3 regions of the Geobacter sp. genome follow, and region 3 is predicted to be linked to each of the others. Evidence: riboswitches for the same ligand, from Rfam matches in the RefSeq annotation. Region 3 holds a riboswitch; each other region holds the start of a gene.
The links. Region 3 has a riboswitch for molybdenum cofactor ahead of RCH91_RS15320 (DVU_1557 family redox protein). Riboswitches for the same ligand answer to the same signal wherever they lie in the genome.

Region 1: linked by a shared signal. The riboswitch ahead of RCH91_RS04195 (molybdenum cofactor biosynthesis protein MoaE) and the one ahead of RCH91_RS15320 (DVU_1557 family redox protein) in region 3 are both predicted to bind molybdenum cofactor.
Region 2: linked by a shared signal. The riboswitch ahead of RCH91_RS20190 (aldehyde ferredoxin oxidoreductase C-terminal domain-containing protein) and the one ahead of RCH91_RS15320 (DVU_1557 family redox protein) in region 3 are both predicted to bind molybdenum cofactor.

Annotation. Positions count from the first base shown of each region.
Region 1 covers NZ_JAUQXO010000019.1:10,460-13,727, forward strand. The annotation lists gene RCH91_RS04180 (aldehyde ferredoxin oxidoreductase family protein) at 1-347, shown strand, start outside; gene RCH91_RS04185 (MoaD/ThiS family protein) at 452-676, shown strand; gene RCH91_RS04190 (HesA/MoeB/ThiF family protein) at 681-1,523, shown strand; molybdenum cofactor riboswitch at 1,590-1,708, shown strand; gene RCH91_RS04195 (molybdenum cofactor biosynthesis protein MoaE) at 1,784-2,167, shown strand; gene RCH91_RS04200 (porin) at 2,242-3,268, shown strand, end outside.
Region 2 covers NZ_JAUQXO010000087.1:11,075-14,342, forward strand. The annotation lists gene RCH91_RS20180 (electron transfer flavoprotein subunit beta) at 1-179, shown strand, start outside; gene mftF (mycofactocin biosynthesis glycosyltransferase MftF) at 176-1,609, shown strand; molybdenum cofactor riboswitch at 1,619-1,741, shown strand; gene RCH91_RS20190 (aldehyde ferredoxin oxidoreductase C-terminal domain-containing protein) at 1,779-3,268, shown strand, end outside.
Region 3 covers NZ_JAUQXO010000065.1:32,177-35,444, reverse strand. The annotation lists gene RCH91_RS15330 (DVU_1553 family AMP-dependent CoA ligase) at 1-359, opposite strand, end outside; gene RCH91_RS15325 (DVU_1555 family C-GCAxxG-C-C protein) at 356-838, opposite strand; gene RCH91_RS15320 (DVU_1557 family redox protein) at 841-1,320, opposite strand; molybdenum cofactor riboswitch at 1,414-1,533, opposite strand; gene fdhD (formate dehydrogenase accessory sulfurtransferase FdhD) at 1,542-2,939, opposite strand; gene RCH91_RS15310 (molybdopterin-dependent oxidoreductase) at 2,989-3,268, opposite strand, start outside.

The DNA of each region.
Region 1 (3,268 bases), on a different contig from region 3:
AAAAGGACGGCCAGGTGGAGCTTTCCCGCAACCTGCAGATCGCCACGGCGGCCGTGGATTCCACCGGCATGTGCATCTTCGTCGCCTTCCCGGCCCTGGACATCCCCGAGTGCCTGCCGGCCCTCATCGACATGATCAACGCCCGTTTCGGCATCAGCCTGACCGGCGATGACGTAACGAACCTGGGCAAGCATATTCTGAAGGTCGAGCGGCAGTTCAACATCGAGGCAGGGTTCACCAAGGAGCATGACCGCCTCCCCGAGTTTTTCAAGACCGAACCGGTGGCGCCCCACAACGCCGTCTGGGATTTCAGCGACGCGGAGATTGACGAATTCTGGAACTTCTAGCCGATGCTTCGCAAAGCGGAATACATATGAAATACGGGCGCGGGCACCATCAGTGTCCGCGCCCGCCGAGCACATCAGGCCGCCTGGCCGTCGGGGGAAATGCAATGGAGATCACCGTAAAACTGTTCGCCATGTTCCGGGTAGGGCGCTTTGCCGCGGTAACGAAAAGGTACGACCCGGGGGCCACCCCCGCAAACATCGCCAGTGAGTTGAAAATCCCGGAAAAGGAAGTCGGGATTGTGCTGGTCAACAGCCGGCACGCCACGCTGGATCACCGGCTGTTGGACGGTGACACCCTGTCCCTGTTCCCGCTCGTGGGCGGAGGATAGCGTTATGGAATTGCGCATGTTCCTGCAGAGGCACGCCCTGGGAGACGTCATTCCCTGGGCGGTTCAGACTGACGCGGCAGAGCGGTACGACCTCACCATCGGGGAGGCGGAGGAAACCATCCTCCAACTGGGGCTGATGCCCGCCCGCTACCAGCGCAATCGCCAGACCATCACCGTCGGCATGCAGCTGCGTCTCTTCCGGAGCAGAGTCGTGGTCATCGGGAGCGGCGGTCTCGGGGGGTATATCATAGAGGAACTGGCCCGGCTGGGTGTTGGACATCTGGTGGTCGTTGACCCCGACATCTTCGAGGAGCACAACCTGAACCGCCAGATACTCTCCTCCCCCGCCCACCTGGGGGCACCGAAGGTGGCGGTGGCGGCAGCACGGGTCAGAGAGATCAATCCGGCCGTGACCATCACGCCAATCCAGGACGCATTTTCAGCGACCAACGGCCGGAAGATGCTTGAAGGGGCCGATGCCGTGGTGGACGGGCTGGACAGCATAACCACCCGGCTGGAACTGGTGGAACTATGCCGGGAGATGGCAATCCCTGTGGTGCATGGCGCCATTGGCGGCTGGTACGGACAGGTGGCCACCCAACTCCCCGGCGAAGACATCTCGCCCTACATCTTCGGCCGATGGGCAGAGCCGAAAGGGGTTGAAACGCGGCTCGGCAACCCTTCCTTCACCCCTGCCGTAGTGGCCAGCCTCCAGGTGGCCGAGACCTGCAAGGTCCTCCTCGGCGAGGGAGAATCCCTGCGTCAGCGGATGCTCTTCGTGAACCTCCTCGACATGGAGTTCGAGGAAGTGCGGATCGAGCCCCCCCTGGCGGCGGTCGGAGAGTAGCGGAGACCCGCTCCGCCATAAGGAAAAAGTTGACAGGTCGGCCTGTTGCATGCGAGATTACTGAAAATTCGACACCCTCTCCGAGCCGCAGCGCCTACCAGGTCCAGACCTCACGGCGCCCGGCCAACGGGTTCCGCTGGAAACGGCGGCGCCTCCCTTTTGAAAAGGAGATCCCCGGTTGCCATGCGTCCCAGGGCCTCTTTCCATTCAGGAAGGGGGCCTTTTTCGTTGTATCCGCCGACAGGACGAGGAGCCATTTCATGGTCGTCATCACCGATACCCCCATCGACCCGTCAACGACATACGGGCTCATCTCGAACAAGACCGCCGGTTCGGTTGTCCTGCACTACGCCGTGGTGAAGAAGGACGGCGGATCAGGCGCACCGACGGACTCCATCGAATACCGGTTCGAGGAAGGTGCCGAGGAAGAGCTTGACGCCATCGTCGCCGAGCTCCTTCTGAAGTGGAAGCTGGAGGATGTACTCCTGGTCCGAAGGGAGGGGTGCCTGCACGTCGGCGATATCATCTCGCTGGTGGCCGCCAGCTCCCCCAACAGCGAGGACGCCTTTGCCGCCTGCCGCCACGGCATTGCCCGCTTGAAGAAAATGACCACCGTCTGCAAACGGGAACGCCTCGCGGAATAGGAACTGGCACTAACAATTTGAAATCGGTCATCATGGGGCATGCCCCGTTGCAATTCAATCTGAAGGAGGCAATCATGGACGGAAGGACCATTGCAGCAGCACTTCTTTTCACCGGCGCGATGGCGGCTCAGGGAGTGGAAGCCAAGACCCTTGAGGATGTTTTGAAGGAAAAGGGGGTGATCACCGAGGAGGACTACAAGGAGGTGACGAAGAGCAAGCCGGTGAACTTCAAGGTCGGCAACGGTATCAGCCTGACCTCGCCGGATGAGAAATTTCAACTTAACATCGGTGGTCAGATCCAGACCCGGTATAGTTATCTGGACAAGGATAACGACAACGATAGCAGCTCAGGCAGCGCACAGAACACCAGCAGGTTCGAGATAAAAAGGGCCAAGCTTCTGCTGGGGGGCTATGCCTTTACCAAGGACGTGACCTACAAGCTGGACATGAACTTCATCAATATCAGCAGCGGCACGACAAAAAATGGGGGGCTGCTCGAGTCGGTCTGGCTCAATTATCGCCTTATGGACGAGGTGCAGTTCCGGTTCGGGCAGAACAAGGTCCAGTTCGGCCGGCAGTGGATCACGTCCACCGCCAACAACCAGTTCGTGGACAGTTCCCCGGTAACGACGGCGTTTGCGCCCGGATACGACACGGGAATCGAAATACACGGCAAGGTCGCCAAAGGTCTCTTCGCCTATAGCCTCGGAGGATATGGCGGTGTGGGCCAGAATACTTTCCGGTCGACCAGCGACAACGCCTTCAACGTACGTCTTGCGCTCAACCCTCTTGGAGAGATGGCGTATTCCGAGGCCGATCTGGAGAACAGCGAAAAACCGCTTCTTTCCATCGGCGCCAACTATTATTTCAATACCCTCAGCGGCACCACAGGTAGCGGCACGAGTGGCCTGGAATCCAACAACGTAAACTTCGCCAAAACCATAAGCAGCTCCGACCCGCTTTCCGCGCCGGGCTGGTTCGGAATGGGCAACTCCTCAGGGGTCATAACGACAGCAGCACAACGAATCAATAATGTGAAAGAATCTGTTGACTTCCATACCGCGGGCTTCGATGCAGCCTTCAAGTGGCATGGCCTGTCGC
Region 2 (3,268 bases), on a different contig from region 3:
CGGTGCGGCTCGTGACCCCGGACCCGCAGCTCCCCGCCTTCGAGCGGATAATCTCCCTTCTCTCGGGCGGCATCAAGGCCCGTGAGGGGAAAACACATCTTCTCTCGGCTGATGAAACGACCACGGAGCTTTTGAGGATTTTTCGCGAAGAGGGAATCGCACCGGAGGCAGCGTCATGATCTATCGCCTGTCGCGGCATGTGGAACTGATGGAACGGGGGGGTGAAAACTTTCTCGTAACAAAGACTCCCCTCTGCGTCCTTCGCCTGAACCGTTCCCTGACGGAACTCGTCAGGCGCGGGATGGAGGGTCCCCTGTCCGCCGCGACCGCCGCCGAGGCCGACGTCCTCGAGCACCTGGCGGCAAAGGGCTTCATGGAGCGGCTCCGGAATGCACCGGAACAACCGTCGGCGCTTCCCACCGTCAGTGTAGTCATCCCCGTCAAGGACCGGGCGGAGGAGCTCAAACGCTGCCTTGCTTCACTCGCCACCCTCACCTATCCCCGGGAGAAGCTCCAGATAATTGTGGTGGACGACGGGAGCAGCGACGACTCTGCAGAGGTGGCGCGGCAGGCCGGAGCCCGGGTGGTCTCGTCGGGGGGTACGGGCCGGGGACCGGCGGCGGCCCGCAATGTGGGGGCGGCGGCCGCCCGGGGTGATATCCTCGCCTTCATCGATTCCGACTGCACCGCCTCCAGGGAGTGGCTCGCGGAGCTGATTCCGGCCTTCGACGATCATCGGACGGCGGCCGTGGGGGGACTGGTGGACGGCATGTGCACCGAATCGACCGTGGACCGCTACGAGGCGGTCATGTCCAGCCTCTCCCTCGGCTCCCGGGAGCGCACGGGAAGCGGCGGAGACGACACCTTCTACCTGCCGAGCTGCAACCTCCTGGTTCGCCGCCTCACGTTCCGCAGCGTGGACGGCTTCGACGACACCATGCACGTGGGCGAAGACGTGGACCTGACCTGGCGTCTGCGGGACGAGGGGTGGACCATCGCCTACCTGCCGGCGGGAAGGGTCCTGCACGAGCACCGGAGCACGCTTCGCTCGTTCATGTCCCGCCGCTTCGATTACGGCACCTCCGAGGGGATGCTCCAGATCCTCCATCCCCACCGCCGCAAGCGGATGGTCGTTCCGCCGCTCCTGGCCCTGCTCCTTGCCCTCTGCGTCATGGCTCCGTTCACCGGGGGGTGGACACTCCTCATGGCCGCGGGGGTCCTGGCGGTGGACGCAACGGTCGTGCGGGTGCGGTTCGCCCGCCGGAAGCTGCCCGTCGGGCTTCCTGCCCTGGTGTCCGGCCGGCTGCGAGCCCTGGGGAGCCTCGTCTACTATCTCAGCTACCACCTGATTCGCTACTACGCCATCCCCCTCCTGGCCCTCTCCCTGTTCTTCCCGCTCTTCGGCCTGGTGGCCATCGGTGTTCTGGGGTGCGCGGCAAAGGTGGATCACGGGATCAAGAAGCCGCGGCTGTCATTCATTCGCTTCACCGGCATCTACCTGTTGGAGCAGGTCGCCTACGGGGCCGGGGTCTTCTGGGGATGCCTGAGCAGACGGTGTTTCGCTTCCTACCGGGTGGTGATTCTCCGGCAGATGGAAGCGGCCGGCTAGAAAAGATACATAGTACACTTTCTCCGAGCCTGCCTTCCTGCGGGGATGATGGTTGTCCCATGGTGTCAGGCCACTGGGTTTTGCCGGAAACGGCAAAGCCTCCCTTTGGAAAGGAGAATTATCGTGGCTGAAGACCACACAATCCAGGAAAAGGGAAAGGAGTAAACGCATGGACAAGATTGCTCGGATCAACATGGGAGCAGCGGGTGGCCCCACGGTAACAGTGGAAGGGCTCGGCGAGTATGCCGGGCTCGGCGGGCGGGCGATGACATCGCTGGTCGTTGCCAAGGAAGTGCACCCCCTCTGCCATCCGCTGGGGGCAGAGAACAAGCTGGTGATCGCTCCCGGCATGCTGAGCGGCACCACCGGCTCCATGACCGGCCGGCTGTCGGTGGGGTGCAAGAGCCCCCTCACCGGCACCATCAAGGAGTCCAACGCCGGGGGCCAGGCCGCCCAGGTGCTGGCGCGGCTCGGCTACGCCGCGGTCATCCTCGAAGGGAAGCCCGAGGGTGACGACCTCTACAAGATCCTCATCAACAAGGACGGCATCCAGGTCATCGTCGACAACAGCCTGAAGGAGCTGGACAACTACCCTGTCATCGAGAAACTGCGGAAGGAGTATGGGGACAAGGTCGCCTACATGTCCATCGGCACCGCCGGTGAGAGAAAGCTCCTGGCGGCTTCCATCGCCTGCACCGACCCTGAGCTCCGTCCGACCCGCCACTGCGGCCGCGGCGGCGTTGGGGCGGTCATGGGCGCCAAGCGGGTCAAGGCGATCATCCTTGACGACGCGGGGATGAAGATGCGCCCGCCGAAGGATCCCGAGAAGTACCGGGACGCCAACCGGAAGTTCGTGGAGGGGCTGCGCAAGCACCCGGTCACCGGCGAGGGGCTCCCGGCCTACGGCACCAACGTGCTGACCAACGTCCTCAACGAGGCGGGGGGCTACCCCACTTACAACTTCAAAACAGGGCAATACGCCGGCGCCGCCAACATCAGCGGCGAGGCCCAGGCGGAACTGGAAGTGAAGCGGGGCGGTACCGCCACCCACGGCTGCCACCGGGGCTGCGTAATTCAGTGTTCCGGCATCTATAACGACAAGGACGGCCACTACCTCACCAAGCAGCCTGAATACGAGACGGTCTGGTCCCATGGCGGGCACTGCGGCATCGACGACCTGGACACCATCGCCCGCCTCGACTTCATGGACGACAATATCGGCGTCGACACCATCGAGATGGGGGTCACCATCGGGGTGGCCATGGATGCGGGAGTCATTCAGTTCGGTGACCGCGAGGGGGCCATCCGGCTCATGGAGGAGGTCGGCAAGGGGACACCGCTGGGGCGCATCCTCGGCAGCGGCGCCGCCGTAACCGGCAAGGTGTTCGGCGTGGAGCGGGTGCCGGTGGTCAAGGACCAGGCGCTCCCCGCCTACGACCCCCGCCCCATCCAGGGGATCGGCGTCACCTATGCCACGAGCACCCAGGGTGCCGATCACACCGCGGGCTACGCCATTGCCACCAACATCCTCAAGGTGGGCGGCGACGTGGATCCGTTAAAGACCGAGGGGCAGATCGAGCTGTCGCGCAATCTGCAGATCGCCACCGCCGCCATCGACTCCACCGGCATGTGCCTCTTCATCGCCTTTGCCATCATGGA
Region 3 (3,268 bases):
GCCTCCAGATCCTCCCCCGTAAAAAAGACCCGTTTCGCCTCCCCGGTTGTGCCGGATGTCTGGAGGGTAACGACCCGCTCGATCTCATCCTGGGAGGTGCAGAGCATCCTCCCCCCCTGTTCCCGCAGATCCCGCGGCGTCGTGAACGGCAGACGGGCAAAGGCCGCCAGACTCTCCACGCCGTTTTCATCCACACCGGTAAAAAGGTCGCGGTAAAAGGGGCTCTCCTGTCGGGCATAGGAGACCACTTCCCGCAGTTTTCGCAGCTGGTATTCCCCGAGGAGCTCAGGGGTCAGTGTCCCGTCGTCGTGGGGGAGCAGGCGCTTTTGAATCCATCCTTCCAGCGGCGTCTTTTTCATGGGAGCGGCTCCTGTCGCCGGCGGTACAGAGTCTCGGCTGTTGCGCTCGTGGCGGTTTCCACCAGTTCCCGGATCTTCTCCAGCGCCGCCAAGAGCAAATCGAAGCAGGCTCGCTTGTCGGGGCTTGACGCCAGGATATCCTCGCATCGCGTTCCCCCGTATGAAGCGGTTGCCCGCGCGGTAAACCACTCCACAAGCTCGATGAGGAGCCCGGGAAGACGGGCGTCAGGCTGTTCCTCGGCTGAGTCGCCTCCCAGGCAGAGCGACAACGCACATGCCCCGCCGGTGAGCACGCCGCAGGTTCCACCGGAGTAGCCGGTTCCAAAACAGAGAGCCGCCATTGACCTGACAAGATCCGCGTTGTCCCGCCCAAGTTCGCGGAGCATGAGTTTCACCATGATCTGGCTGCAGCAATAGCCTCTCTGCTTGAGAAGCAGAATTTCCATATGGGGGCCGTCAAACTGTATGGTAGGGGGCATCGCTATTTGTCCTCGAGCATCCTCTCGGCCAGGGCCATTTTGCCAACTGCGACCTCCTCGCTGACCAACACCCGCTGACAGGATGGACAGGCCGGAAGATCAGCAACAAAGTTCTCGTCCAGGTACGCCATCTTGACGGCCTCCAATTCCAACGCGAGGCCACACTTTCCGCAGAGCCAGCCAATCTCTTCAGGCTTCTTTTTGGATGGCATATTGAAGCCTTCAAGGATCTTCATCCGGTGGGAATAGGCGCTGTAGATCCGATACCTATCTTTTTCCCGCCCATACTCGACCCAGTACGTAACCTTGGATGGTGTGAAGCAGGCCAGCCTGTGGTCCGTCTCTTTCTGCGCATGAAAGAGCCCCTCCCGTTCCGCAAACGACAAGACCTGGCGGATGTCCTCTTCCCGGATACCCCTCTCTTCCATCATCTCCCGCACCCCGGGCTCCAACTGTATCGGCATGGTGTCAATCCGGTTCATGGTCAGCACCTTATCTCCCCATCCGTATTTTGCTCATCAACTGAAAAAAGGGGCCTTCCTGGATGGAAAGGCCCCTTGACGGTCCCGGAAATAATCCGAACCGTCAGGTCTCCTTTGCAAAATGGAAGGCTACACCGTTTCCAGCGAAGCCCAATGGCCGGATGCCTTGAGGAAAATCCTTTTAGGCGGCTCGGCTCGGAGATGAAAATTATGGTATGCCGTTATGAAGACTGTCGTAGCCTGGGAGTATTCTGTTCGGCAGTCTCCCTCTCATCGCTTCGAAGTTTGTAGTAGTCCTCCGGTGTGTTGATGTTGACGAAGGAGTTAAACTCCTGGTCAAAGAGAGCTACCTCTGAAGCTTCAACCTCCCGCACCATCAGCAGCGGCAGGAGCGAAAGTACGCGCTGTTCTCCGTTCTGCAGAAGCTCTTCCAGCACCGGAATGCACCCTTTGCCATAAATGGCGTGGATTGGTTCAAAACCGCCGTCACTCTTGGGAATGACCACATCCACACCCTGGTACTGTTCGGCAAGGTGGCGGATCAGATCGCCATTCAACTGCGGCATATCGCAGGCGACCGTGAAGATGGCCGGTTCACTGCACTGGCTGAGCGCTCCATGGATGCCGGCAAGCACACCCTTTCCCGGATAGATGTCAGGCACCTTCCGGCAGGGGAGGAACTGGTAAAGCTCCGGTCTGTTGGTAACGACGATCACTTCCTCGAAGAGCTCGGACATTTTCCGGTAGATTCCCTCGATTAACCGGCCGCCACGGTGGAGGAGGAGTGCCTTGTTGTTTCCCATCCTGCTTGACGCACCACCAGCCAGGATGACCCCCGTCATCCCCTTTATTTTCCCACCGTGCTCGGAGATGTCCAACCGGTCCCGATGAGAAAAAATTTCGAATCTTTCTGCCCGCACATAGCCGATCAGGGTAATCCCCGCCTCCGTCGCCATCTTCACCGCCGTTTCCGTCGGCGACGTGCGGGAGGCGACCAACCCGATCCCGAGAAGTGCCGCCTTGGCCACCAGTTCGGTGGAGATCCGCCCTGAGGTGACGAGCATCATGCCGGTCAGATCAATCCCTTTCAGGAGTGCTTCGCCGGCGATGCGATCGATGGTGTTGTGTCGCCCCAGGTCCTCGGCAAAGAGACAGAGTGAGCCGTCGCCCACCGCGGCGGAATGGATGCCGCCATGGCTGCGGTAGCCCTCCGCTTTCTGGGCCATTGCGTCCATCATGGCAAAGACATCGCGGGGGGCGAAACGCCTGGACAAGGTGACATTTCCCTTCCGTGCCATTGCCTGGGGGATGGTAAAGGAAATGCCGGTGCCGCATCCGGACGTCAGCACCGGCTTCAGAGTTTCCGGAAGCTCCCCCTTGATCTGAACCCGGGCGATACCGAAATCGTTGCAGACGGAGAGCATGTCGAAATCCTCCACCCGCTCCACCAATCCCTGGAGGCGGAGAAAGCCCGCCACCAGGAATCGCAGGTCATGGGGAGAGGCGATGAGGGTCGCCATCTCCCTGCCATTGACATTCAGAAGCAGGGGGACTTCTGCGACTACTTCCTTCTCCCCTGCCGACAGTCTGCCCTTGTCATACCTGTAGACAACGTTCATGGCTCACCTCTGAAAGCGATTTACCGTTGATACACCAGTGCGGTTAAATTCAGGCAGCGGCCGAGGCCCTGCGCACCGAACACATGAGGGATTTCACGTCCGGATACCCCAGGATCTTCTCCCGACAGTCGGTATCGGTGAGCAGGTTAGCATTGGCATCCCCCGACCAGCCATGGGGGACGAACACGCATCCCTCCGCTACACGCTCATCCAGAGCCAGCTTCATTTTTATCTGGCCACGATTGGTTTCTATGACGATGTCATCACCGTCGGCCAAGCCGAACTGCTTGCCTGTCGCCAGCCCCATTTCGGCAATCGGCCCCGGGGAT